3 regions of the Alcanivorax sp. HI0007 genome follow, and region 1 is predicted to be linked to each of the others. Evidence: predicted binding sites of a transcription regulator. Region 1 holds the regulator's gene; each other region holds the start of a gene.
What was found. The regulator PhoB, encoded in region 1, activates phosphate uptake and scavenging genes when phosphate is short. The targets are predictions, from matches to a motif close to TGTCATANNNNTGTCANA.

Region 1 (9,637 bases):
GCATGGCTCCTGCGGCGGGCCGTCGTTACGGCATCAACGGCGGCAGTTCCTTGTTGAGCTTCATCTTCTCTTTCACCGCATCACCGGTGAGGGCATACCCCTGCAGGCTGCCGTCCTTGCCGCGGAACAGGGCCTGAACGTTGTTGCCGTCTTCCTGGATTTCCCACTCGCCATTCTCTGCATCTGCAGGCGGACACACCACCACCGGGCAGGCCGGGGTCTTGATGGTGACCGGCATGACGCCATAGCTCACCGCCGTGGTTTCGCCGGCCAGGGTCTTGGCCAGGGCACGGGCGGAGGCCATCAGCGGCAACACATAGGGCAGCACATGGCCCTGGACTTCGGCGCAATCACCCAGGGCGTAGATGTCTTCAGCGCTGGTCTTGAGGGTCTTGTCAGTGACGATGCCACGGTTGATAGCCAGGCCGGCCTCCTTGGCCAGGGCGATGCGGGGGCGCAGGCCGATGGCGGACAGCACCACATCGGATTCAATGCGCGTGCCGTCGGACAGCTCGGTGACCAGCTGGTTGTTGTCGCCGTGATTCACCGCCTGGGCCAGGGGGCCAAAGTGGAAGGTCACGCCCAGATCCGCCAGGCCACGACCCACGGCGGCAGAGGCCGGTTCCGGCAGCAACAGCGGCAGACAACGGCCCTGGGGTTCCACCAGGGTCACCGCATAGCCACCGTTGGACAGGTCATTGGCAAACTCACAGCCAATCAGACCCCCACCGAGGATGGTGACTTTCTTGGCGCCCTGCAGGGCAGTGCGGAATTTGCCGTAATCCATCAAGTCATTGACGGAGAACACGTCGCCCACGGCATCGCCTTCCAGCGGCGGCGTCCAGGTATCCGCGCCCAGGGCCAGCACCAGCTTGCTGTAGTCCAGGTGATCGTCCGGCAGCAGCACGCGCTTGCCGGAAGGATCGATCTCTGCCACGTGCACGTCGGTGCGCACTTCCACATTGAACTGCTCGGCAACCTTCTCCGGCGTGGCCATGCACAGGTCATCAGCGGTTTTTTCCTTGGTAAAACCGGCGGACAGCATGGGCTTGGAATAGTTACGGCCGTCGTCACTGGTGAGCATGACGATGGGCGTGTCCTTGTCCAGCTTGCGGAATTCCTTGACGGTGTTGAAGCCGGCAAGGCCGGAACCGATGATGACGATAGGTTGCATGAACAGTCCTTAATTAATCAGTGAACGGGCAGAATGACCGTAGCAGTGGCTCAGATTTCCACCATTTCGAAGTCTTCCTTGCCCACGCCGCAGTCCGGGCAGACCCAGTCTTCCGGCACGTCATCCCAGGCGGTACCCGGGGCAATACCCTCATCGGGCAGACCTTCGGCTTCGTCATAGATGAAACCGCACACTACGCATTCCCACTTCTTCATCGTGAACCTCGTCGATTTGGAGTAAGTACTTGCTTACTCTGCTACATACAGGGTGTTTCTCGGGGGGCGTTAACCTATCGGCGCACGCCCGAAAAATCAATGACATTGGGCGCTGGCAAAGCACGGCGCCGGGGTCCATCGACCGGGCCCAGCGCCATTATCCCTTGCAGGCAAGCGCCTGCACACAGGCTGACCGCCGACTTGCCCTGAGTCACCGCTTGCGCCATAGTCCTGCGGCCTGCGACGTTGAGAGACCCATGCTGCCTGCCGCCCTGCATCCTGACAGCCTTTGGCGCCCGCTGGAACAGCTGGTGCTGCCGCCGCGTATCCGTGACTGGATGGCGGATCCCGCCTCCCTGACCCTGCGCCTGAAGCGTCACGGCCAGTTCCGGGTAGCGCCGGGCTACCACGCCATCAGCTTTCCCCGCGCCGACGAACGGCACCTGCTGAACCTGGCCCCCCGGCGGGCGGCGCTGATCCGCGAAGTGACCCTGCTGCTGGACGACACCCCGGTGGTGGCCGCCCGCAGCGTACTCCCCCTGACCAGTCTGACCGGTGCCAATCGCTCCCTGGGCCATATGGGCAGCCGCTCCCTGGGCCTGGAACTGTACAAACGCCCCACCTGCCAGCGCGACCAGGTCTGGGCCCGCATTGGGAGCCCTGCAGAAGCCATGCCAGTGTGCTGGGGGCGCCAGTCCCGTTTTATCAAACGCGGTGAACCGTTGCTGGTGGCAGAATACTTCCTGCCGGCGCTGTGGGAGAAGGTAGGCGCTACTAGCGTTTCTTCAGGGCTGCTGTAGGAGCACCTCTTGAGGTGCGAACCGAGCGTAGCGAGGAAATGGTTTTCACCGCGGTCACCCTGCCTGGAGGGAGAGTCGGTTCAACTCTAAGAGTTATCGCGACCATTCGAGGCTTCGCACCTCAAGAGGTGCTCCTACAAGGAGCCTTGAAACTTTCAACTTTCAACTTGAAACTTACCCCCGCCCCTGACAACCGGATGTCCCATGTTTGCCTTCGTTGAACAACGCTACCCCTCGCTCTGGCCCTACATCCAGTTGATGCGGCTGGACCGCCCCATCGGCACCCTGTTGCTGTTGTGGCCGACCCTGTGGGCGGTGTGGATTGCCGGGAACGGTACGCCCAGCCTGAAGACCGTGGTGATCTTCATTCTCGGGGTGATCATCATGCGTGCCGCTGGCTGCGTGATTAACGATTTTGCCGACCGGGATTTCGACGGCGATGTGGAACGCACCAAAGGCCGCCCGCTGGCCACCGGTGCTATCAGCGCCAAGAAAGCCCTGGCGTTGTTTTGCGGGCTGGGGCTGCTGGCCTTTGTGCTGGTGCTGTTTCTCAATGAACTGACGTTCTGGCTGTCCTTCGGCGGGCTGGGGCTGGCGGTGCTGTACCCCTTTACCAAGCGCTTCACCTTTATGCCGCAACTGTTTCTCGGCGCTGCCTTCAGCTGGGCCATTCCCATGGCCTTTGCCGCCGAAACCGGGGCCGTGCCGGAAATCGCCTGGCTGCTGTACGTGGCCAACCTGGTGTGGACCGTGGCCTACGACACCGAATACGCCATGTGCGACCGGGAAGACGACCTGAAACTGGGCATCAAGAGCACCGCCATCCTGTTCGGCGATGCGGACCGCTTGATGATCGCCATCCTCCAGGGGCTGACTCTGCTGGCCCTGATCATGGTGGGGCAACGGCTGGACTTTTCCTGGCCCTGGTACCTGGGTCTGGCCGGCATGTCCCTGAGTTTCCTGTTCCAGCACAGCCTGATCCGTTACCGGGAACGCTGGCCCAGCTTCCACGCTTTTCTCAATAACCACTGGGCCGGGGCGTGTGTGTTTGTCGGGTTGTATTTCCAGTACTTCTGAGTGACAAGCTTCAAGCTGCAAGCTACAACGCGGGCTGGCTCCCATGTTCTGAAACGCCATGCCCGCGATTCATTGCTAAACAAATCTGACGGTTTCAAGCCATGCTTTATCCTTGCGCTCTTTCACCTCGACGCGCGGCTTCCAACGTCATCGGATAGCTCCCCCATCAATCCGCGTTGTAGCTTGAAGCTTGTAGCTCCCCCCCTTGCTTTTTCGCCCGTTTCCGCCCAATTTGTCATACAGATGTCACAAAAAAGCAATCTAATAGGGCAACACAGACAGACAGGCAAGGAAGGAAAGCCATGTCCCGTAACCGTATTCTGATTGTTGACGACGAGCCCGCCATTCGGGAAATGGTGGCCGTTGCGCTGGAGCTGGCCGATTTTGATGTGCTGGAGGCGGAAAACGCCCAGCGAGGCCACGAAATTATTGTCGATGAACGCCCGGATCTGGTGTTGCTGGACTGGATGCTGCCGTCGGTTACCGGTATCGAGCTGGCCCGCCGCCTCAAGCGTGATGAGACCACCAACGAAATCCCCATCATCATGCTTACCGCCAAGAGCGAAGAGGACAACAAGATCCAGGGGCTGGATGTGGGCGCCGACGACTACATCACCAAGCCGTTTTCCACCCGCGAACTGATCTCCCGCATCAAGGCCGTACTGCGGCGTGCTTCCAGCACCGCGGCAGACAAGGCCATCGAAGTGGAAGGCCTGTGCCTGGATCCGGTGAGCCATCGCATCAGCGCCGACGATGAGCCGGTGGACATGGGGCCCACGGAGTACCGTCTGCTGGAATTCTTCATGAGCCACCAGGAGCGGGCCTATTCGCGGACCCAGCTGCTGGATCAGGTGTGGGGCGCCAATGTCTATGTGGAAGACCGCACCATCGATGTGCATATCCGCCGGCTGCGCAAGGCCCTGTCCCCCTTCGGCTACGACCGCTTTATCCAGACAGTCCGCGGCACTGGCTACCGTTTTTCGGTAAAATCCGCCAAGGCAAGCTGAAGCGATCCGGTCCGCATGGCGCGTTGCGCGCAATCCACAGAGGTGATGCAATGCGGATCGGTGACGGTGAATGCACCCACGTAGCCGCAACGGGGCGGTGGAAGCGAGATCATGAAAGCCAGTCTGGCCAAGGAAGTAAATCGCATAGTCGGCTTGATCCTGCTGTCCGTTGCGGCAGCGCTGGCAGTGGGCCACATCTGGCCACTGGTGGTCGGTCTGCTGGGCTACATCATCTGGAGCACCCGGCAGCTGTTTGGTCTGTACAGCTGGCTGGTGCGCGATGACCACACCGAACCCCCGGACAGCATCGGGCTGTGGGGCGAGTTCTACACCCGACTTGAGCACCTTTTCCAGAAAGAACGCCGCGCCCAGGAAAATCTGCAGGGCATCATTCACCGTGCCCAGCAATCGGTGAATGCCTTGGAAGATGTGGTCATTCTGATTGACCAGCACGGCTACCTGGAATACTGGAACCAGGCTGCGGAACGCTACATGGGGTTCAACGCCCGCCAGGATCTGGGCCAGCCGCTGACCAACCTGGTGCGCCATCCGAAATTCACCGAATACCTGAGCAAGGGGGATTTCCGCGAGGCGCTGGAGATTCCCTCGCCGGTGGACGACAACCGCATCCTGCAATTTCGCATTACCGAATTTGGGGTGGGCGAGCAGTTGATGATGGCCAGGGATGTCACCCGGATCCATCATCTGGAACAGATGCGCAAGGATTTCGTGGCCAACGTGAGCCACGAACTGAAAACCCCACTGACCGTGCTCAAGGGCTACCTGGAAACCCTGCTGGACACGGTGCCGGAGGAACAGTCCCGGTTACGACGGGCCCTCACCCAGATGGACAACCAGTCCAACCGTATGGAAGCCCTGGTCTCGGACCTGCTGTTGCTGGCACGGCTGGAGGGCACCAATGCGGACAATCTCAGCCAGGCGGTCCCTGTCCACGGCATGCTCAAACGCATGCGCGAAAATGCCCTGGCGATCAGCGCCGACAAGGGCCACAGCATTGAGCTGGACGTGCCCGAAGAAGCCCGCCTGATTGCCAACCCGGCGGAGCTGGAGAGCGCCTTCGGCAATCTGATCACCAATGCGGTCAAGTACACCCCCGCCGGTGGCCAGATCCGTATTCACTGGTGGCAGGATGAGCGTGGCGCACACCTGGCGGTGAGTGATAACGGTGTCGGCATCGACCCGGCGCATATCCCGCGTCTCACCGAACGCTTCTACCGCCCGGACAACAGCCGCGTCACCGAGACCGGCGGTACCGGCCTGGGCCTGGCCATCGTCAAACATGTGATGATCCGTCATAACGGCAAACTGGAAATCAAGAGTCAGCTGGGCAAGGGGAGCGTCTTCACCTGTCATTTCCCGGCGGAGCGGTTGGTGAGCAAACCCACGGCGGTGGCGGGATGAGTGATACTTTTAAATACCCCGCCGTAGGAGCGTCGCTGGCGGCGCGATGGCAAACCTAGATCAAAAGCATTTTCACCACAGAGGGCACAGAGAAGAAACCCATCTTTTCCTCGGTGAACTCTGTGCCCTCTGTGGTGGAATTCCAGTCTTCAAGGTTCGTTATCGCGCCGCCAACGACGCTCCTACGGCGCAGGGATCAGGTGAATATCCATGAAAAGAATCTGCGTCTATTGCGGCTCCAGCCCCGGTGAGGGGAACGACTACATCACCGCCGCTGAAGATCTGGCCGACGAACTGGTAAAGCGCGGGCTGGGACTGGTTTATGGTGGCGCCAGCGTCGGTGTCATGGGCGCCATCGCCAATGCGGTCATGCAACGGGGCGGTGAGGTGATCGGCATTATTCCCGATGCCTTAATGCGCAAGGAAATCGGCAACGACCATCTCACCGAATTGCGTGTAGTCGGTTCCATGCATGAGCGCAAAGCGGCCATGGCAGATTGCTCTGACGGCTTTATCGCCTTGCCCGGCGGCATGGGTACGCTGGAAGAAATTTTTGAAATTCTGACCTGGGCGCAACTGGGCTTTCACCACAAACCTTGCGCCCTGCTGAACATCAACGGCTATTACGACCACCTAATCACTTTCCTCGACCATGCCGCCAGCCAGGGCTTTCTGCGCCAGGAACACAGAGATCTCCTGCAGGTTCACAACTGTCCAGCGACGCTGCTGGACGGCTTCGCGGATTATCAGGCGCCGGATGTCACCAAATGGATTCGTCGCGAAGCGCAACTCTGAGTTTCTCTGCAAGGCCTACTGACCAGAAGCACTGCCAGTAAGAATGCCGTTATCCCCAGCACATTTTTCTTGCTCATCAGAGAGAGAAAGGGCTATTCCCATCGCTTTCTTTCAAAAACATAGACACTTCAGGTAGAGGTCTGTCCTTTTCCAGGTCCGCAAGAAAATGTGACAACAACAATTTATATGGCCTCATCGCCGACTCCAGACCAACATCCATTAGCGGAATCATTGACCCCTTCTCATTCATCCCATAAGAATAATTTGCCACCACAACGCCACCAAACCAAACCTGAGCATCAAGACTATAATCCGAATCAACCGGTATAGGCATTAATAGCATTGTTGCAGAAGAAAGAAGAAACCATCCTTGCGAAGTGTTCCTATCCACATCAAGAGATATGGTCAAAGCATAATCAGACCCAAGTCCGGAGAGCGATGTAAAAAGCCCCGACGACAACATTTCTTTATAAATTTCTGCATCATAGGGATATGCGTTCTGGCTTCCCTTTGTCCCATCATCGATTAAAACTGAAATGGGAAGGAAAATCGGTTTCACTTGAGACGGAAACTCTTTTTCCTCTATTGAATAGACAGTCGAACAGCCCGCAGTCATGAAATACATGAATAAAACAAAAATTCTAAGCATAACTTCCCCTCGCCGACCAAAATCGTCACCGCTTAATAGGCTAGGCCAGCCAAATATCACAGATTTAAAGTTGTGATCTTAGGTTAGCGAATTTTATTGAACCAATCTTGCAATGCAGCAAGTTGCTTGGCGATCATGTCCTTCGTTGCCTGGTCCTGCAGGTCACCATTCTCATCACATTTTTCATGGGCTGCAGAGACGAACACTTCCGGCTTGTTGAGCGGATGTACATCCAGGAACACCAGCACCTGCCGCAGGTGATACTGGCTGCGGCTGGTGCCCATGCCGCCCATGGATGCACCCATGATGGCGGCGGGCTTACCGGCAAAGATGCCGCCCGGCACCCGGGATAGCCAGTCGATGGCATTCTTCAGCACACCGGGGATGGAGTAATTGTATTCCGGGGTGGCAAACAACAGGGCATCCGCAGCCTTTACTTGTTCTGCCAGGGCCGTCACCGGGGCAGGGCGATTGTCTCCGTCGTCATCACCGTTATAGAGCGGAATATCACTGATGTCGGCGGCGATGATTTCCATTCCTGCGGGCGCCAATGCCTGGGCAGCACGGATCAGGCCGCGGTTGAAGGATTGCTCGCGCAGACTGCCCGCTATGGCCAGAACTTTCATGTTTTTCTCCTTTCCCGGATCAATGACAACGCCCAGCTTCCCGGAAAATCACGGCGCAGGCAATCCAATCTGTGCAAGGCTTTGTATTTTTTAACAGACGTAATGAGACAAAGAATTTACAGTGAGACTTTCGGACTCGAAGGAGAACAGCATGGACCTGTTACGCATTCTCATTGCCATCTTGCTTCCGCCACTGGGGGTGTTTCTCCAGGAAGGGATCGGCAAGCATTTCTGGATCAATATCGTACTGACCATTCTGGGCTACATTCCCGGTATCGTGCATGCTGTCTGGGTGATCGCCTCACGCTAGCGGCAAAATCATTGCCCGAAAAAAGCCCCGGCAAGTGCCGGGGCAGGTCGGGGTTCAGCGGGCCGTTACAGGGATGACGGTTCGGCGGTCAGGGTGCCGTCGCGATAATCACTCAGGGCCTGGTTGATTTCGTCCTGGGTATTCATCACGAACGGGCCGTACTGGGCAATGGGCTCGCCAATGGGTTTGCCCGCCAGCAGCAGCAATCTGGCACCGTGTTCTCCGGCCACCAGAGTGACCCTGTCACCGTCAGTGAAGGTCGCCAGATGGTCGCTCTTGACTGCCTCACCCGCCACGCTGACCCCACCTTCGAACAGATACAGGAAAGCGTTGTAACCCTGTGTCAGCGGCACCGTCACCGTTTCACCCGCACGCAATTTCACGTCCAGGTAAAGCGGATCGGTGCTACCACCTTTTACCGGCCCGCTGATCACCTGATTGCTGATGGTCACTTCCCCGGCGATGGCCTTGATCTGGCCTCCGCTGGACAAGTCCAGACGCGGGATCTCGTTATCGGCAATGTCCCGGTAACCGGCCGCTTTCATTTTTTCCGCCGCCGGCAGGTTGATCCACAGCTGGAAACCGCGCAACAGACCATCCTGCTGTTGTGGCATTTCCTCGTGGATAATGCCGCGGCCCGCGGTCATCCATTGCACACCACCCTGCTGCAGATTCCCTTCGTTACCCAGATGGTCACGGTGCTTCATGTGGCCTTCCATCAGGTAGGTCACCGTTTCAAAGCCCCGGTGCGGGTGCGGCGGGAAGCCGGCAATGTAATCATCCGGATTATCGGAGGAGAACGCGTCCAGCATCAGAAAGGGATCCAGCCGCACCATGGGGTTGTAGCCCAGCGCCCGCTTCAGGCGAACACCGGCACCGTCGGATGTATCCAGCGCGCGAATGGTGTTGAGAATTGTGCGTTCCATGGGAACCTCCTGATGTAGCAGTGTCGAGTTACGAGTTGCGAAGAGCGAAACCGATTTTGATTTTCGAAACTCGCTTCTCGTTACTCGCCCCTCGTCACTGGTTGATAATCTCTCTTTCCCCGAGCCGTTCACGGCCGTGGGGCGAATCCCAATCCAGCTCTGGCCCGATGGAAATAACCCCGTGGGGGTTGATGGTCGGATGGCTGCGGAAATAGTGGTGGCGGATATGCGCCATATTCACGGTTTCGGCCACACCGGGCAGTTGGTAAATCTCTTTCAAAAATCCATTCAGGTTCGGGTAATCGGCAATGCGTTTTTTGTCACACTTGAAGTGGGTGACATACACCGGATCAAAGCGCACCAGGGTCGTCCACAGGCGCAGGTCCGCTTCGGTGAGGGTATTGCCCACCAGATAACGCTGTTCGCCAAGTCGTTGCTCGAGAGCATCCAGCTGCTCGAAAAGCGTCACCACCGCTTCATCATAGGCCTCCTGACTGGTAGCAAAACCGGCCTTGTAGACGCCATTGTTCACGTGGTTATAGACCGGGTCGTTAATGGCATCGATTTCCGCCTGCAACGCTTCGGGATAGAAATTCCCCGGCACTGCCGCCAACCCGTCAAAGCTGGTATTGAGCA
Region 2 (9,637 bases), on a different contig from region 1:
TAGTGACGAGGCCCTCCATGAAATCGCCCTGGACCTGGCCGAGGGTGCCGACATGGTGATGGTGAAACCGGGCATGCCCTACCTGGACGTGGTGCGCCGGGTGAAAGACGAGTTCAAGGTGCCGGTGTACGCCTATCAAGTGAGCGGCGAATACGCCATGCACATGGCCGCCTTCCAGAATGGCTGGCTGGACCAGGACAAGGTAATGATGGAATCCCTGCTGGCCTTCAAACGGGCCGGCGCCGATGGCATTCTCACCTACTTCGCCAAGGCGGCGGCGCAAAAACTGGCCGGGGCTGGCTAGTCTCTGTTCACAAACTGACCAGCCGGGCAGGCACAGCAGCCAGCCCGGCCAATGTCTTCTTGCTGCCCTGGCATACACTTCCCGGGTTTTCTGCCGATTCTTTCTTTGTGTCGGGTCTCTGACCCCGGGAGTTGTTATGCGTACTCTGATCCTCATCGCCACCCTGAGCGTGTCGAGCCTGGCCAGCGCGGAAGGCCGCGCTCCCACTGACCAGGAGATGCAGGAGCTGGACATCATCCAGCAATCCTGGATCTTCCAGGGCTAGAAAATAGCCAGACACAAAAAAGCCGGCGCATGCGCCGGCTTTTTTATTGCCCTGAAATCGTTCAGAAACGATAACGGGCATTGGCGGTAACGGTACGGGTTTCACCGTAGCCACAGTCATAAACGGTTGTCGCGAACTGACCGCGACACCAGGACACGTATTCCTTGTCGGTCAGGTTCTGCACGTTGACGCTGAAGTCCCAGTCGTTGACAGCATAACCCAGCATGGCGTCGTAAAGGGTGACAGAAGGTACCTTGGGAGCAGCCCCGACACCATCCGCAGAACCGGCATAATCAAAGCCCACGTTGTCGCCCACGTAACGCACACCGGCACCAAAGCGCAGACCGTTTTCCAGTTCGTACTTGCCCCAGGCAGAGGCCAGTCGGTCTGCGATATAGGGCAGGCGCTCACCGGACTGGTCATCCACCACACGCAGGTCGGTATAGTTGGCCAGCAGCTCCAGGTTGCCCAGCTGCTTCTTCACTTCCACTTCCCAGCCTTCGGACTTGGCGCCCACCTGTTCAACGCTGTCTTGACCGGGAGAAGGCACCACACGATTGGTTTCTTCGATATAGAAATAGGCCGCCGAGGCAGACAGATCACCCGCGTCGTTCAGATACTTGAACCCGGCTTCCTGCTGCTCCCCGGTGGTGGCCGCAAGGCTGCTGCCATCGTTCGTCCCCAGATTCGGCACAAACGCTTCGGAATAACTCACATAGGGAGACAGACCGAAATCGAACTGGTACATCAGGCCCAGGCGACCGGTGGTTTCGCTGTCATCACTTTCCCTATTGGCATCATCCACAACGAAAACCTTGTTGGTGGATTCGTCGTGGCGCAAGGCACCGGACACCACCACATTGCCGATTTCCATATGGTCAATCAGGTAAACCCCGGTCTGGCGAATGGCATTATCGTTACGATCTTCCGGGTCCAGGGCGCTGTAGACCACATTGCCATACTGAGGGTTGTAGAGGTTGATCGTGGATGTTGCCACAACATCAGAGAAATAGTTGCCCTCTTCCCACAGGGCATCCTGGTAATCAACACCCAGCGCCAGGGTATGGCGGGTCACCCCCAGGTCCATCTTGCCTTCCAGGCGCACATCGAAGTTGCTGACATCGGTGGCACGATCCGCCATGTGCATGGTGCGCTCAATCGTTCCATCGGCACTGATGGTACCGCCAATGGCCGCCCAGTGCTCCCGGGTTTCCGTCTCGGAACTGGTGTGGCGGGCGGTAGCCGCCAGGTTCCAGTTGTCAGTCAGACGCTGGTCCACGAACAGGGTGACTTCGTTCTGGGTACGGTCATAACGGTCCCAGCTCGGCTCACCGACAAAGGTCTCCACCGGAATGTCGCCCTTGACGCCCGGCAGCAAGGTGCCTTCCGCCGGCAGGAACTGGGCGGAGATGCCGCCATTGTTTTCCTGGGCATTGAACAACAGGGTGACGGTGGTGTTGTCCGTGGGCAGCCAGGTAAAGGACGGAGCAAACACAAAGCCATTGTCGTCCACGTGATCCACCTGGGTACCGCTTTCACGCTTGAGTGCCACCAGGCGATACAGCAGCTTGCCATCTTCGGACATGGGGCCGGTCACATCGGCGGCCAGCTGTTTGCGGTCGTAGGAGCCCACCTGCGCCCAGATTTCACCCTGCTTCTCCGGTTTGGGCAGCTTGGACACCGTATTCACGATCCCGCCCAATTCCGCCTGACCGTAGAGCACGGAAGACGGCCCCTTGAGCACTTCGATGCTTTCCAGGGCATAAACGTTGGGCCGGGCACTGTTGTAGGAACCATAAACAGAGCGCAGGCCATCCTTATAGACGGAGGCATCCAGACCGCGCACCTTCACCCAGTCGCCGCGAGTATCGAAACCGAAAGCACCGGAATAGACGCCGGAGGAATACACCAGCGCGTCCTGGACATTCTTGGCACCGGTATCCTTGATGAACTCTTCATTTACCACGGTAATGGCATAGGGGGTCTTTTCCACCGGCACATCCAGCTTGCCCGACTGGGCAGCCCGGTCCTCGGTGATATAGCCCTCACCCTCAGGGACGTCGGCATTTACCTGAACGGCAGGAATAACATGGCTGTCGGCCTCATCGGCCTGAACAGGAATGGTGGCAACCAGCAATAGGGTGCCGAGCATCGGCGTGCCCCAAAACACGCGATTTCGGTAATTCATCAGAAACTCCCAGAATAAGGCAAGCAATAACAAGAATGATTCGCATTATAGTTCATTCCGTAACCCGCTGAAAAGCCCCGGACAACGCCAAAATCAACGCTTACGAACCTAATTCAACTCTGCAGCACCGGGTAACCCGGCAAAAAGGGGCGCCTGCAGGAAGCACAGACGGGATGTGAACAGCCCCCGGGGGAGCCTTTGCATGAAGCCCTGCATGATCAGCGTGGACTGAAGTATGCTGGGCATAATTCAGGGGCCCCTTTTCCGGCCAGGTAACATAAAATCTTTTTTCGGCTGTCATTGCCGTGTCACATTAATGTCATGCAATAGGGAACCCCGAAAACGGTCCCGTCAGGACGACGCCATGAATGACATTGCCAGCGAACACAGCGCCATCGACCTCAATAACCCGGATTACTATTTCAACCGGGAGTTGAGCCTGCTGCAGTTCAACCTGCGGGTACTGGAGCAGGCCATGGACGACAGCCATCCGTTAATGGAACGGCTGAATTTTCTGCTGATTTTTTCCAGCAACATGGACGAATTTTTTGAAATTCGTGTGGCCGGGCTGAAGAACAAGCTGGAAACCCACACCGGCCAGCCTGGTCCTGACGGCATGCTTGCCGAGGAAGTGCTAAAGGAAATCAGCCGCATTACCCACGAAGCGGTGGATCGCCAGTACCATATCCTCAACAACATCCTGTTGCCGGCTCTTCGTGAGGAAGGTGTGGACTTTCTGCGTCGCGAAGACTGGACCGAAGCGCAGATTGAATGGGTGAAAAAGTATTTTCGCGAACAGATCTATCCGGTGCTCACGCCCATTGCGCTGGACCCGTCCCACCCGTTCCCGCGGCTGGTGAACAAGAGCCTGAACTTTATCGTGTCACTGGATGGCAAGGATGCCTTTGGCCGCTCCACCGGCCTGGCCATTGTGCCTGCACCCCGCTCCCTGCCCCGGCTGATTCGTATTCCCGACGAGATCAGTGAAAGCGGCGATGACAACTTCGTGTTCCTGTCATCCATGATCCACGCCCACGTGTCGGATCTTTTCCCCGGCATGAAGGCCACCGGCTGCTACCAGTTCCGGGTCACCCGCAATGCGGACATGGAAGTGGACGAGGATGTGGAAGACCTGGCCAGCGCCCTGAAAGGGCAGCTGCTGTCCCGGCGTTATGGTGACGAGGTGCGCCTGGAAGTGGCGGACAACTGCCCGCGCCACCTAACTGATTATTTGCTGGAGCAGTTCGAACTGACCGAGATTGATCTGTACGAGGTGAACGGCCCGGTGAACCTGGCGCGCATGTTCACCAGCGTCAATCGCCCGCGCCTGCACTACCCGCCTTTCACACCGAAGCTGGCGCCAGCGGTGAAAAAAGCAGACACCATTTTCGACGCCATGGACCAGGGCGACATTCTGCTGCATCACCCTTATGAATCATTCCAGCCGGTGGTCAACCTGCTGGCGGAAGCGGCCCGGGACCCCAAGGTGCTGGCCATCAAACAGACCCTCTACCGCACCGGCACCAAGTCAGAAATTCTTGATCATCTGGAAACCGCCGCCCGTAACGGCAAGGAAGTCACCGCCATCGTGGAACTGCGGGCACGCTTTGACGAAGAATCCAATATCGAAGGGGCCCGGCGCTTGCAGGAAGCCGGCGCCATCGTGGTGTACGGGGTGGTGGGCTACAAGACCCACGCCAAGATGCTGCTGGTGGTGCGCCGCGAAGGCGATGGCATCAAACGCTATGTGCACCTGGGCACCGGTAATTACCACACCAAGACCACCAAGCTGTACACCGACTACGGCCTGATGACCTGCGAGAAAGGCATCTGCCAGGACGTGCACAAGATCTTCCAGGAGCTCACCGGCATGGGCAAGGCGGCGCGGCTCAAGCAGCTGAAGCATTCGCCTTTTACCCTGCACCCGTCACTGATCGAATGGATCGACTTTGAAACGCAGCAAGCCACCGCCGGGAAACCGGCGCGGATCATTGCCAAATTCAATTCCCTCACCGAAGAGAAGATCATCCAGGCCCTGTACCGGGCTAGTCAGGCGGGGGTGGAGATTGATCTGATCGTGCGCGGTATCTGTTGTCTGAAACCCGGAATCCCGGGGCTCTCCGAGAATATCCGGGTGCGCTCGGTGATCGGACGTTTCCTGGAACATACGCGGATTTATCACTTCCACCATGGCGGCGAGGATCTGGTGTATGGCTCCAGTGCCGACTGGATGGATCGCAACCTGTTCAACCGGGTGGAAACCTGCTTCCCGATCAACGACCCGGTGCTCAAGGCCCAGGTAATTGAACAGGGCCTGCACTATTACCTGCGCGACAACAGCCGCGCCTGGCTACTGCAACCCGATGGCAGCTACCTGCGCGCCCAACCCGAGAATGGTGAGCCTGTGTTCATCGCTCAACAGACCTTGCTGGAAACCCTAGGCGGAAGCTGAGTTTTTCCCGGATATGTGAGAAGGGACAGTCGATAACGGCGCGGATTGGCGTCGCGGCTGTCTTTGCACGCAAGAGGCCGCGTCCAAGCGTTTAGGCGCGGCCTCTTGTGTTTCAGAACGGGATGCCCTTTCACGCGAGTGATCAATTATCCATTAACTTCAACTCATAGCCGCCAGCGCGGAAATAGTCCTGTTCCTGCTCCAGATCCGCCAGCGTCAGCGGATGCTCTTCCAGCCAGTGACGAGGGAAACGCAGGCTGAGCGTCGTGTCCTCGGCGTTGAGAATCATCTCGGGTATGACTTCGTCGCAGCGGGCATGGTGCAAGCGGGCAGACAGTCGCAGCACCAGGCAAAGCCGCAACAGGCCCTGCTGCTCATCGTCGGGCAGTTCCGAGAGCGCAGAAAGAGGAAGTTTGCGGCGGTGGCCGCGCACCAGCACTGCCACGGTCTGCTGCTCCTGGCGGGAAAACCCGGGCAGGTCTGAATTGGTTACCAGATAGGCGCCGTGTTTGTGGAACTGGCTATGGGAGACCGCCAGGCCCACCTCGTGGAGCAACGCGCCCCAACGCAGGGTGTCCGCCAGCTCGTCATCCTCCAGTTGCCAGCTTTTGGCCACCTGACGGTACAGCCCCATGGCCGTGTCGCAGACGCGCTCCGCCTGGGTGCGCTCCACATGATGGCGGCTCATCAGCGACTGGATGCTGCGTTCGCGCACGTCCTCGTGGGCGAATCGACCCAGCAGGTCATACAAGAGACCTTCGCGCAGCGCGCCACCGGACACTTCCATCTGATCAATACTCAACTGCTCGAAGATGCCGTAGAGAATCGCCAGTCCGGAGGGAAAGATCGCCCGACGATCCTCACGCAGCCCCTTCAGATCCAGCTGCTCCACCTTGCCGGCCTTGATCACCTTCTTGCGGGCCTTTTTCAGGCCCTCCATGGTGATGCCGGTCTCTGACCAGCCGTTGTCCACACACACCTGGCTGATGGCTTTGATGGTGCCAGACGCCCCCACGGCCTGCTGCCAGCCCAGACGGCGATAGTTGGCGTGGATGGACAGCACCTCCTGCCGGGCGGCGGTGACGGCGCGGTCAAAGGCCTTTTCGCTGATACTGCCGTCGGCAAAGAAGCGCTGGGCAAAACTGACACAGCCCATGTGCAGGGATTCTGTCTCGGTGGATTCAAAACGCTCACCGATAATCAGCTCCGTGGAGCCGCCACCGATATCCACCACCAGCCGCTGACCGGCATCATCCGCCAGACTGTGCGCCACACCCAGGTAAATCAGACGGGCCTCTTCGCGGCCGGCCACGATCTCGATGTCGTGGCCCAGCACCGCTTCCGCCCGGTCGATGAATTCCCGGGCATTGCGGGCCTGACGGAGGGTATTGGTGCCCACCACCCGTACGCTGCCGCGGGGAATCCCGGCAATGCGCTGGGCAAACCGGCCCAGGCAATCCAGCGCCCGTTCCTGGGTCTCCCCGTCCAGCCGGTTATCCCGGTCCAGACCGGCGCCCAGCTGCACCTTCTCGGACAAACCGTCCAGAATCTGGACCTCACCGTGGACCTGTCGGGCCACGACCATGTGAAAGCTGTTCGATCCCAGGTCAATGGCCGCCAGATGCTCGCCATGTTCCATATGCACTCCTTTCCCGAAAGGCCACTGCCCTTTCCCTGCCCAGCCTAGCAGGCTGCCGGTAGACGCAGAATTGAAAAACGTCCCGAATTCTAACCGAATATCATGGCGTTACGGTGTCATAGGCAAACTCTACCGCGATAATTCACTCACTCGCTTGAAATTCAGCACCCACGACCTGATATTATCCACCATCGCAACAGCCCGCCCGTCGGGCCAGCTAACCCCCTATTTCAGGAGAATTCAATGAGCGGCGAGATTATCAACGTGACCGACGCGGACTTCGAAGCCCAGGTCATCAATGCAGACGGCCCGGTGCTGGTGGATTACTGGGCACCCTGGTGCGGCCCCTGCAAAATGGTCGCGCCGATCCTGGAGCAACTGGCCGGCGAGTACGGTGACAAGCTGACCATTGCCAAGATCAACATCGACGACAACCCGGAAACGCCCAAGAAGTATGGCGTTCGCGGCATTCCCACCCTGACCGTATTCAAGAACGGCAACGTGGAAGCCACCAAGGTTGGCGCCCTGTCCAAGAGCCAGCTGACCGCATTCCTGGACAGCACCCTCTAAGCAGATCGCACCCTCTGTCCGTTCTCCCGCCACCAGGCGGGGGAACGGCGTTTTATTTACCACGCGCAAATACTAGACAGCCTGTTGTTCGGGTGGTAGATTCCAGAACCAGCTTACAACAAGCACCCCCTTAGCAAGTCCTTCGGAACCTCTGGTTACCTTTATATTCCTGATGGCCCCCTTTAAGGCTTGCCGGGCCAGATTCCGAATAAACCGGATGCTCAACTCGAATAGTCAAAACAATCGCTGCACTCCCGTAGTGCACCCTCTCAATTCATTCAAAGACACCAAACTAGACGCCAATGAATCTTTCTGAACTGAAGCAGAAGCCGATTGGAGAACTTCTGAACATTGCCAAGGAACTCGGTCTCGAGAACCTGGCAAGAACCCGCAAACAGGACGTGATCTTTTCCATCCTCAAGCGCGCTGCCAAGAACGGCTCCGACATCTACGGAGACGGTGTGCTGGAAATCCTGCAGGATGGTTTCGGTTTCCTTCGTTCCGCCGAGGGCTCTTACCTGGCAGGCCCGGACGACATCTATGTCTCCCCCAGCCAGATCCGTCGCTTCAATCTGCGCACCGGCGATACCATTTCCGGCAAGATCCGGCCTCCCAAGGATGGCGAACGTTACTTCGCCATGCTCAAGGTCAACGAGATCAACTTTGACAAACCGGAAAACGCCAAGAACAAGATTCTGTTCGAAAACCTGACCCCCCTGTTCCCCACGGAACGGCTGGCGATGGAAATCGGCAACGGCTCCACCGAGGACATCACCACCCGGGTCATCGATCTGGTGGCCCCCATCGGCAAAGGGCAACGCGGCCTGATCGTGGCCCCGCCCAAAGCCGGTAAGACCATGCTCCTCCAGAACATCGCCCAGTCCATCGCCCGCAACAACCCCGAAACCCACATGATCGTGCTGCTCATCGACGAGCGTCCGGAAGAAGTGACGGAAATGTCACGGACCGTGCGCGGTGAAGTGGTGGCATCCACCTTTGACGAGCCACCGGCCCGTCACGTCCAGGTGGCCGAGATGGTGATCGAGAAGGCCAAGCGACTGGTAGAACATAAACAGGACGTGGTCATCCTGCTGGACTCCATCACCCGTCTGGCCCGTGCCTACAACACCGTTCAGCCCAGCTCCGGCAAGGTACTCACCGGTGGTGTGGACGCCCACGCCCTGGAAAAACCCAAGCGCTTCTTCGGTGCCGCCCGTAATATCGAGGAAGGTGGCAGCCTGACCATCCTGGCCACCGCCCTGGTGGACACCGGTTCCAAGATGGACGAGGTGATCTACGAAGAATTCAAGGGCACCGGCAACATGGAACTGCACCTGGATCGCAAGGTGGCAGAGAAACGTGTGTTCCCGGCCATGAATATCAAGAAGTCCGGCACCCGTCGCGAGGAGCGTCTGGTGGGCGAGGACGAACTGCAGAAGATGTGGATCCTGCGCAAGGTTCTGCATCCCATGGACGAGATCGGTGCCATGGAATTCCTCATCGATCGCATGAAGCAGACCAAGACCAATCTGGAATTCTTCGAGTCCATGAAGAGAAAGTAACGCTCGCAGACAAACAAAAAACCCCGCTTCGGCGGGTTTTTTTGTTTGTGCTGGTAGAGCCAGGTGTCACCAATCAGAACTGGTGCTCTACACCGAGGCGCCAGGTGCGGGGCAGAATAGGGTGAAAATGCCGGTCTTCCACGCCCCCGGCAGGCTCCCCGGCCAGTCGTGAGGCATAGAAATAATCAATGTCGTTATGCTCAACGTCAGCCAGGTTGAGGACTTCCAGAGCCACCTCCCAGCGCGGCCACTGCATCCCCAGCTTGATATTCTGAATGGTGGTGCTGGATGACTCCTGGTCCGAAAAACTGTCCAGTGGCCGCGGGCCGAAGTGGCGCAGGCGATACCCAGCAAACCAGCGCTGACCTCGATAGTGAGCGCCAAATGCCATGACTCGGTCAGGGGCACCTTCAATAAAGCGGCCTTCTCCGGGTTCGTCCCCCTGGAATCGCGCTCGAGTGGTTGCCAATTCCACGTCGAATTCCCAGCTGCGGGTGGGCCGGTAAACCACATTCATTTCCGCCCCACGCCGCAGACTGCGTCGATTCGTCTCGGTATTGCCCGCGTCGCCAACAAACAGCAATTCGGAAGCCAGCCGCAACTGCCACGCAGCCAGGGTCACCTGCCATTGATCGTTAGGATAGAATCGGGCACCCA
Region 3 (9,637 bases), on a different contig from region 1:
AATATGGATGCTGTCCTGCTCGCCCAATACCACTTCGACTTCCGGCAGATTGTCCGGAATCTCGCCCAGGGCAATCTGATTGCCCGCGGATTTGGGCGCGGCGGCCGCAGCCTGGGCACCATGGAAACGCTCCACCATCTCCAGGGCGAACGCCTTTTTGGCCTCCTGCGGGGAGCCCAGCGACTCCGCCTCCGCCTTCAGTGCCTCGATTCGCTCGTTGGAGCAGGCACTGAGCAGTTCATAATAACGCCAGGTGAGGCTGTCGGGAAGAGAGAGCAGCTTGCGGTACATCTCCCCGGGCGCATCGCTGACCCCCACGTAGTTCCCCAGGGACTTGGACATCTTCTGTACCCCGTCCAGCCCTTCCAGGATCGGCATGGTCAGACAGATCTGCGGGGGCTGGCCATAGGCCTTCTGCAAGGTACGCCCCATCAGCAGATTGAACTTCTGGTCAGTCCCCCCCAGCTCCACATCGGCCTCCAGGGCCACAGAGTCATACCCCTGTACCAGCGGGTAGAGGAATTCATGGATGGCAATGGACTGATTGCCCTTGTAACGCTTGTCAAAGTCATCCCGCTCCAGCATCCGCGCCACGGTGTACTGCCCGGCCAGCTTGATCATGCCGGCAGCACCCACCTCATTCATCCATTCGGAATTGAACACCACCCGGGTTTTCGCCGGATCAAGAACCTTGAACACCTGCTCTTTATAGGTCTCCGCATTGCGCAGCACATCCTCGCGGGTCAGCGGAGGGCGGGTGGCGCTTTTTCCGGTGGGGTCGCCGATCATGCCGGTGAAATCCCCGATCAGGAAAATCACCTCATGCCCCAGCTCCTGGAACTGGCGCATCTTGTTGATCAGCACGGTGTGCCCCAGATGCAGATCCGGCGCCGTGGGATCAAAGCCCGCCTTGATCCTCAGGGGCCGGCCGGAGGCCAGCTTTTCCCGCAATTCGTCTTCCTGGATGATTTCATCCGCACCGCGGGAAATGAGCGCCAGTTGTTCGTCCACCGTGGCCATGCCTACCTCTATACTGTCCGGGTACTGTTTGCGCAGAAAAGAACCCCTGCGAGAAAGCCGGCTATTGTAGCACTTGAACGCGGCCAGAGAAGGCAGGTATCTTTGCAGGTCAGTTTTTCGCCGTGCCCTCCCCCCTGGGTACGTCCGAGTTTTTATCCAACCAGGTCCCCCACATTCTCCATGAAAGAACTCCTATCTTATGCTGGCAGACTGGTGCGCCAGTTCCCTCGCACCCATTTACTGCTGAGCATGGCCTTGCTGGGCGGCGTCATCCTTATCGCCCTTCGTCCGGACAGTGCTCCGGAGGAGCCCCGCCAACAGGCCAAGACCATCACCCTGCCAGCCAAACCAGCCCGCAAACCCGATCCCCAGCCACCAGCCCCTGACACTCCCCAGTGGCAGACGCTGACCGTGCAAGCCGGTGACAGCCTGTCATCGCTGCTGCAGCCGCTGGGAGTGGGTGCCGGCCAGGTCTTTGCCCTGATCAACAGTGACGACAAACTGAAACGGCTGACCAAGATCCGGCCCGGGGAAACGCTGAAAGTAACCGTGGAGGACGACAGGCTGACCCGGGTGCAGTACCACCCCTCCAAAGTGGAAACCCTTACCGCCCGCCTCAGAGGCGGCGGCTGGGAAACCCGCCTGAGCCAGCGTGAGTACCAGAAACAAACGCGCTTTGCCGAGGCCGAGATCACCGACTCCCTGTTCCTGGCGGGTGCCGCAGCGGGCATCAGCGACAAACTCACAATGCAACTGGCCAACCTGTTTGCCTGGGACGTGGATTTCGTGCTCGACATTCGTCGTGGCGACCGCTTCCGGATCATCTATGAAGAGCTGTATCTGGACGGTGAGAAAGTCGGCGAGGGCGACATCCTGATGGCCGAATTCTGGAACCAGGACCGGCATCTTACTGCCTTCCGCTACGAAACCCGTTCCGGCGACGTGGAATACCTGGATATCAAGGGGGACTCCATGCGCAAGGAGTTCATCCGCACGCCGGTGGCCTTTTCCCGCATCAGTTCCCGCTTCAACCTGAGCCGCAAGCATCCTGTGCTCAACCGGATCCGCGCCCACAAGGGCATCGACTATGCCGCCCCCTCCGGCACTCCGATCAAGGCCGCCGGGGATGGCAAGGTCATCTTTGCCGGGGTCAAAGGCGGCTATGGCAACGTGATCATTCTCAAACACGGGCAGATCTACACCACGCTCTACGCACACATGCGCGGCTTTGCCAAAGGCATCCGGGTGGGGAAACGGGTCAAGCAGGGCCAAACCATTGGTTATGTGGGAGCATCCGGGCTCGCCACCGGCCCTCACCTGCACTATGAATTCCGCATCAACGGCGTGCACCGCAACCCGCTCACCGTTCCCCTGCCCAAGGCGCGGGGCATCAATGACAATGAACGCTCGGAGTTCCTGATTGCCGCCAATCGCCTGAAGGCACAGATGACCCTGTTCTCGGAAGCATCAACCCTGGCCAGCAGCGATGTCTTCTGATTCCCGCGGGGATTACCTGATCGGTCTGATGACCGGCACCAGCGTGGACGGCATCGACGCGGTGCTGGTGCAGATTGGCAGCGGCGAATTTTCCCTGCAATCCACGCTCAACCTGCCCTTGCCCGCGGACCTGCAGCAGGCAGTGCTGGACCTCTGCCAGCCCGGCGACAATGAGATTGATCGTGCCGGCGCTGTCAGTCGCCAACTCTCTTTGTGCTATGCACAGGCCTGCCGGACCTTGCTGGAACAGACCGGCCTGAAGCCAGAGCAGATTCGTGCCATTGGCTGTCACGGCCAGACCGTACGCCACCGGCCGGGCGATGGCGGCTTCAGCCTGCAACTGGGCTGCCCGGATACCCTGGCGGTGGAAACCGGCATCCCCGTGGTCAGCAACTTCCGCAACAAGGACATGGCCCTGGGCGGCCAGGGCGCTCCTCTGGTGCCCCCTTTCCACCGGCAACTGTTTGCCCGCACTGGCCAGCGGCGCGCCATTGCCAACATTGGCGGCATGGCCAACGTGACGCTGCTGGACGGTGACACCTTGCTGGGCGGCTTTGATACCGGCCCGGGCAATGTGCTGATGGACCTGTGGATCCGCCAGCACCACCAGCAGCCGTTCGACCGCAACGGGGACTGGGCCGCTGGCGGCCAGCCAGACCCGACGCTGCTGGAACAACTGCTGGATGATCCCTACTTCCGGCTGCCACCCCCCAAGAGCACCGGCCGCGAATACTTCCATGGCGAATGGTTGGCACGACAGCTGCCGGATCACTACGACGCCCAACAGGTCCAGGCCACCCTGGCCGACCTGACCGCCCGTAGCATCAGCGATGCCCTGGCGGATTTCGCCCCGCAACAACTGCTGGTCTGCGGTGGCGGCGCCCATAACCGCCACCTACTGGCGCGGCTTGGACATTACCTGGGCGTACCGGTGGCCAGCACGGACAGCGAGGGCCTGCACCCGGATTGGGTGGAAGCCGCCGCCTTTGCCTGGCTGGCATGGGCCCGACTGGAAGGACAGTACGGCAATGCGCCGGTGGTCACCGGGGCCTCGAGGGAAGCCATTCTGGGCCAGGTCACCTTGCCCTGAAACGCGAAGAATCCACCCCCATTACCTCGCTATACCCCATAGGAGCGGCGCTCTCTGTGCCCCGCGGGTATGAGCCGCCAATTTTCGTGCGATAAAGGCCGGATCGTTCGCGGCTCAGGCGCCGCTCTTTTTTCGGGAGAAGCCAGAAGAGTGTGCGGCCGCAGGACCAGGGCGGGGAGAGGATCGTCGAGAGGAAGGGCTAAACCAGCCAGAGACCCAGCATGGCACAGCTGACACCCAGGGTAGCGCCGGCGAGGATGTCACTGGGGTAATGGACACCCAGCAGCACCCGGGACAGCCCGACCATCACCGCCAGGCCCAGCGCCAGCAGCATCACCGGCGGGTAGAACACGCATAGCAACGAGGCCATCACGAAGGCGGCAGCGGTGTGTCCGGAGGGAAAACTGAAACGGTCCGCGGGCTGGATGAAGGCAGACAGACTTTCCAGTGCGTCCGCCGGTCGTGGCCGCTTGATAAGATGCTTGAGCAACACAAACAGTGGCACTTCCAGGGCGTACGCTGCCATGGCGGTCAGGGCAAACTCACTGCCGCCCTGGCGATCCATCCACCAGATCAGCAGCGTCAGGGCCACATAGAAGGGGCCATCACCCAGCCGCGATACCATACGGGCCATCCGGGCCCGGCGGGCGGCCTGGGGCTGCTGAAGCAACCAGCACATGGCCCGGGTGTCAGCAGCAGTCATTCGTTGAAATGTAGGTTTAGTCGTCATCATGGGGGTAGTTTCCCCCGCAAAAACGACGAAAAGTTGATCAAACAGTGAAGGTTTTGTGACAGCAGGACAGGAGCGAGTGACGAGAAGCGAGTTTCGAACCCCAACCCCATCTCTTTGCCTTTCGCTACTCGTAGCTCGTTACTCGCTTCTTTTGGGCAAAGAGGGATTACGACAGAGGCAGCCAGGTATTCCTAGACGGAGAACGAGGAACCGCAGCCACAGGTAGTAGCCGCGTTGGGGTTGCTGACCACAAAGCGCGAGCCCATCAATCCCTTCTCGTAGTCCACCTGAGAGCCATCCAGGTACTGAATGCTCATGGCATCCACCAGCAGGGTGACACCATCCTTTTCAACGATGGTGTCGTCATCGTTGACGGCCTCATCGAAGGTGAAGCCATAGGAAAACCCGGCACAGCCACCCCCCGTGATATACACGCGCAGTTTCAGTTGCGGATTGCCTTCGTCGTCACGCAGTTCCTTGACCTTGGCGGCGGCGGCATCGGTGAATGAGATCGGGGCGTTTTCGGTCATACTCTCGCTTGCAACGGGTGACGGATTGGCCCGTGGCCAGAAAGGCCAACGGGCTGATTATGTTCCAGTACCCGACTAAAACAGTCAAGAATTATTCGGCCACGGCTTCCTTGCCAGAAGCCTTGCCGGCGTTCTTGCCGGTGGCATCCGGTGCCGGCAGGTTGCGGCGCTCGTCATCCAGGCGGACCAGCTTGCCATTGACCCGCGCGCCCATGACCATCTCGATCATCAGGTAATAGACATTGCCTTCCACCGAGGCCTTTTCCGCCAACTCCAGATTCTCAGTGGCGTGCACATCCCCTTCCACACGACCATTGATGATCACCTGGGGGACCTGAATCTCTCCCTTGACCACACCGCTTTCGCCGATGATCAGACGGCCACCATCCTTGCCCACATTGATATTGCCTTCCACGGTGCCCTGAACATGCAACCCGCCGGTGAATTCAATATCACCACGGACCGTGGCACTGGGTGCAATCAGGGTATGGTTACGGTAATCCTGGGACGAACCGGATGAACTGCCGGTTGCAGATTTCTTGTCTCGGCCAAGCACGGGTCTCTCCTACTGCCATTTTACGGTTTTTTGTGTCTGGTAACGGTTTCTGCCGCCGCTCTCAGCTTCTACATCTATGGCTTCCAGCTCCACGCCTTCCGGTACCTCAAAGCGGCCATTCAGCTCCTGGAAGTAACGAAACCGGAAGCGCGTCTCACTGCTATCGTCCAACCAGTCGGTGCCCGTCAGGGAAAAGGGCTCACCGTCGCGGGTACCGCGCAGAGTCAGATTGATATCACCGGACAGATAATTACGGTTATCGCCCGCTTGTACCAGAACCAATCTGTAACGGAAGACACCATTGTCATCATCGGGCTGCAACACCATTTTTTCAATTTGCAGCCCTTCGCTGGCGCCTGGCGCCATCACACTCTTGTAAAACACTACCGCCTCTTCCAGCTCGGCGGCCTGATCGCGCAGGGATTTGATCTCCTGACGCAGGGTTTCCCGGGCCTCCCGGGTCACCTCGGTATCGGTTCGGTACAAGGCAAGCTCATTGCGCGCCGCTTCCAGCTCCCGTCGGGCTGTCTTCAGATCGCTGCGCAGGCGCTGGTTCGCTGCAGAGGTGTCCAGGGCACCACTGTTACCCGTCCACAGGCCCCCGACAAACAACATCACCGCCAGGATCAGCAAGGTCACTGCCCACAGGCGGCGGCGTTTTTTCTGCCGGGACGGGCTCACCGGCATCAGCATCACATCATCAATGCCCGCCCGGCTTTTCGGTTTGCGCGCCATATCAGGGCATCAACGGAACGACTGCCAGTCCCGCCCCTTCATCCAACCCGAACATGATATTCATGGCCTGCACCGCCTGGCCGGAGGCCCCCTTCACCAGATTGTCGATCACCGAAAGCACCACAATCACGTTCTCGCCCCGTGGCTGGTGCAGGGCAATCCGGCAGGTGTTTGCGCCTTTCACGAAGCGCGTCTCCGGGTGGCTGCCAAGGGGCATCACGTCCACGAAGGGCTCGTTGGCATAACGGGCTTCATAAGCTGCCTGGATCTCCTCCAGGGAGGGCGATTGCGCGGTCAGTTGGCCATACAGGGTCGCGTGGATACCGCGAATCATGGGAATCAGGTGCGGCACAAAGGTGGCCTTTACCGACCCACCGGCGATATCGCCCAGGCCCTGCTCGATTTCCGGCAGGTGGCGATGACCGCTGGCCCCATAGGCCTTGTAGCTTTCGCCGGCCTCCGCCAGCAGCATGGGCACCTTGGCCCCCTTGCCGGCACCGCTGGCACCGCTGGCCGCGTTGGCAATCAGCTGGTCCGGATTGATCCAGCCGTTTTCCAGCAATGGCAGATACCCCAACTGGATGGCCGTGGGGTAACACCCGGCACAGGCCACCAGCCGCGCATCACGGAGCTTTTCCCGGTTCACTTCCGGCAACCCGTAGACGGCGTCCGCCAACAACTCCGGGCAGGCATGGGGCTCACCGTACCAGTCGCTCCACAATTCATGGTCACGGAGCCGGAAATCCGCAGACAGATCCACCACCCTGACCCCGGCATCCATCAATTCCGGCATCATGCGCATGGCCACATTGTGGGGGGTAGCAAAAAACACCACATCACAGGCCGACAGCCGTTTCACATCCGGCTCGCTGAACACCAGATCGGTACGCCCGCGCAGGGAAGGAAACAGGTCTGCCACAGCGATACCCGCCTCGCCCCGGGAGGTAATCACATCCAGAGCCACATGGGGGTGGTTGACCAGCAAGCGCAACAACTCCACCCCGGTGTATCCGGTGCCACCAACTACGCCAACCTTGAGGGGCTCTGCCATATCTTTCTCCACCCTGCTGACCAGGGAACTGCTGCATTTAACAAATGACCCCGCATGATAGGGGCGCCACCCGGGACCGGCAACTTATCCGGGTAATTGCCGCTCGGATTCCTTCCCCGCGGCCCGTTCTGTCCCCCCGTCGTCACCTTTTTCCCGGGGTTTCTCCAGCGCCATACCGCGCCCATCCGACAGCCGCTCGGCCAGGGAGTCGTAAAGCGGCCGGGCCCAGACAACCTTGGCCACCGCTGTTGCCAGAAACGCCCCGGCCATCAGCGGCAGCAGGATGTCGTGCCGGTTCCCGGTCAACTCCATGACAATCACAAAAGAAGTAATGGGGCGCTGAATCACACCTGCAAGAAAAGCCGCCATGGCCACCAGGGTAATTCCGACCAGCGAGGACGCCGGAAAGAAGCTGCCGATCACATTACCGAACCCGGCCCCGGCCGCCAGACTTGGTGAGAACAACCCGCCGGGGATACCGGTGAAGTACGACACCAGGGTGGCGGACATCTTGGCCAGGGCAAAGCTCCAGTTGCCCGGGTGCTCCCCGTCCAGCAGGGTACTGGCCTGCTCGTAGCCACTGCCATAGGTAGCGCCACCGGTCAGCAGCCCCAGCAACACCAGTACCAGCGCGCACATCAACACTACCCGGTAGGGGTGCGCCCTGGCATGGGGAGAAAGAAACTGACTGCCCTTGATCAGCAACCGGCTGAACAGGCCGCCGAACAGACCACATACCAGCCCGGTGACACCAATCGCCGCCCAGTCCCGGGTAATATCCAGGGCGCCCTGGGGGTGCCCGAAAAAACTGTAGTGGCCCATGATCATCAGCACCACCACACCGGACAGGATTATCGCCAGGATCAGGGTACCGCTGGTGCGCTGCTCGAAGGAGCCGGACAATTCTTCAATGGCAAACACGATCCCCGCCAGCGGGGCGTTGAACGCCGCCGATACCCCGGCGGCACCACCGGCCACAATCAGGGAATTATCCACATATTTCTGATTCAGGCGCCCCAGCCTGCCCACTGAATACATCATTGCCGCGCCCATGTGCACACTCGGCCCTTCACGGCCGATACTGGCACCGCACAGCAACCCCAGACAGGTCAAAATGAACTTGCCGAAGATAACTCGCAGAGAGAGGAAGGTGGGGCGCAGCCAGTGGTAACGCTGCTTGAGCACCACCAACACCTGGGGGATGCCACTGCCCTGGGACTCGGTGCCCAGCTGTCGCATCAACCAGACGATCAGCAACATGCCCAGAGGCGTGATCAGCACGGGCAACAGCGGCGACTGCTCGTGGATCTGATTAAAGGTGTGCGAAGCCAGTTCTGCCACCCAGGCAAACGCCACCACCAACAACCCCACCAGCACAGCGCCGATCCAGAACACCGCACGCAGCTTCCAGTCCTCCCAGGAGCCAAGCTGACGACGACTCACGCGGCGAGTGCGAAACAGGTAGTAACGCATCAGACGACGGTGGCGTGGCCGCTTATTCACGGGACTCCTTGGCAATCAGTGCTGGTTGACGAAACAATGGCAGGAAGTCGGTATAGTCTACGCTCTGACTCCCGATCCCTCCACTCACACCACCCCGGAGACTTGCCACATCATGATGCAGTTCGCCCTGGACCACCTGCTCTGGATCAAAGCCTTTCACCTGATCGCGGTGATCTGCTGGTTCGCCGCCATCTTTTACCTGCCTCGCCTGTTCGTCTATCACGCCATGGCAGAGGACACGGCCAGCCGGGAACGCTTCAAGGTGATGGAACGCAAACTGTACCGGGGCATCATGAACCCCAGCATGATCGTCACCGTGTTGCTGGGCCTGTGGATGCTGATGGCCAACTGGGAAGCCTATAAAGGCTTCGGCTGGATGCACGCCAAACTGACGCTGGTCTTCCTGCTGATCGGCTATCACCACGTCTGCCTGGCCTACCTGAAAAAATTCGCCGCCGACGCCAATACCAAAAGTGACAAGTTTTACCGGATCTTCAACGAGATCCCCGTGTTTCTGCTGGTGGCCATTGTTATATTGGCGGTAGTGCGACCATTCTGAAAAACGCTTAACGCCTGACGCCGGACGAAAAGGTCGCCCGCACGTCAGGCGTGCCGCGTCAGGCATTTTTTATGAAACCCAATATTCTCGTCATCGCTGGCCACGACCCTTCCGGGGGCGCCGGCATCCATGCGGACATTGAAGCCATTCGCGCCCTGGGTGGCTTTGCCTCCACCCTGATCACCGGGCTCACCGTGCAGAACAGCCAGAACGTGCGCGGTTTCCGCCTCACCGACGTGGATCTGCTGCGCCAACAGGCCGATACCCTGTTGGAGGATTACTCCTTCCAGGCGGTAAAAATCGGCATGACCGGCTCCGTGGCCATCATCGACTTTATCGCCGAGCTGTTGCAGCAACTGCCCG

Region 2: a site for PhoB is predicted at 3,064-3,081, ahead of ppk1 (polyphosphate kinase 1). Genes of this name have one in related genera too.
Region 3: a site for PhoB is predicted at 4,384-4,401, ahead of A3714_RS11405 (phosphatase PAP2 family protein). Genes of this name have one in related genera too.

The regions. Positions count from the first base shown of each region.
Region 1 is NZ_LWEJ01000239.1:9,144-18,780, forward strand. It holds gene A3714_RS11850 (NAD(P)/FAD-dependent oxidoreductase) at 26-1,174, opposite strand; gene rd (rubredoxin) at 1,225-1,389, opposite strand; gene A3714_RS11860 (chorismate lyase) at 1,647-2,189, shown strand; gene ubiA (4-hydroxybenzoate octaprenyltransferase) at 2,394-3,266, shown strand; gene phoB (phosphate regulon transcriptional regulator PhoB) at 3,569-4,273, shown strand; gene phoR (phosphate regulon sensor histidine kinase PhoR) at 4,385-5,695, shown strand; gene A3714_RS11880 (TIGR00730 family Rossman fold protein) at 5,906-6,490, shown strand; gene A3714_RS11885 (hypothetical protein) at 6,567-7,139, opposite strand; gene A3714_RS11890 (NADPH-dependent FMN reductase) at 7,223-7,765, opposite strand; gene A3714_RS17580 (YqaE/Pmp3 family membrane protein) at 7,917-8,075, shown strand; gene A3714_RS11895 (pirin family protein) at 8,141-9,001, opposite strand; gene A3714_RS11900 (glutathione S-transferase family protein) at 9,096-9,637, opposite strand, start outside.
Region 2 is NZ_LWEJ01000285.1:25,516-35,152, reverse strand. It holds gene hemB (porphobilinogen synthase) at 1-304, shown strand, start outside; gene A3714_RS18345 (hypothetical protein) at 441-569, shown strand; gene A3714_RS17335 (TonB-dependent siderophore receptor) at 631-2,757, opposite strand; gene ppk1 (polyphosphate kinase 1) at 3,122-5,209, shown strand; gene ppx (exopolyphosphatase) at 5,352-6,848, opposite strand; gene trxA (thioredoxin TrxA) at 7,092-7,418, shown strand; gene rho (transcription termination factor Rho) at 7,721-8,980, shown strand; gene A3714_RS17310 (TonB-dependent receptor) at 9,054-9,637, opposite strand, start outside.
Region 3 is NZ_LWEJ01000236.1:15,458-25,094, reverse strand. It holds gene tyrS (tyrosine--tRNA ligase) at 1-1,020, opposite strand, end outside; gene A3714_RS11415 (OapA family protein) at 1,201-2,517, shown strand; gene A3714_RS11410 (anhydro-N-acetylmuramic acid kinase) at 2,507-3,607, shown strand; gene A3714_RS11405 (phosphatase PAP2 family protein) at 3,807-4,310, opposite strand; gene erpA (iron-sulfur cluster insertion protein ErpA) at 4,532-4,870, opposite strand; gene A3714_RS11395 (polymer-forming cytoskeletal protein) at 4,962-5,426, opposite strand; gene A3714_RS11390 (DUF6776 family protein) at 5,436-6,161, opposite strand; gene argC (N-acetyl-gamma-glutamyl-phosphate reductase) at 6,163-7,212, opposite strand; gene A3714_RS11380 (chloride channel protein) at 7,297-8,715, opposite strand; gene hemJ (protoporphyrinogen oxidase HemJ) at 8,831-9,274, shown strand; gene A3714_RS11370 (hydroxymethylpyrimidine/phosphomethylpyrimidine kinase) at 9,346-9,637, shown strand, end outside.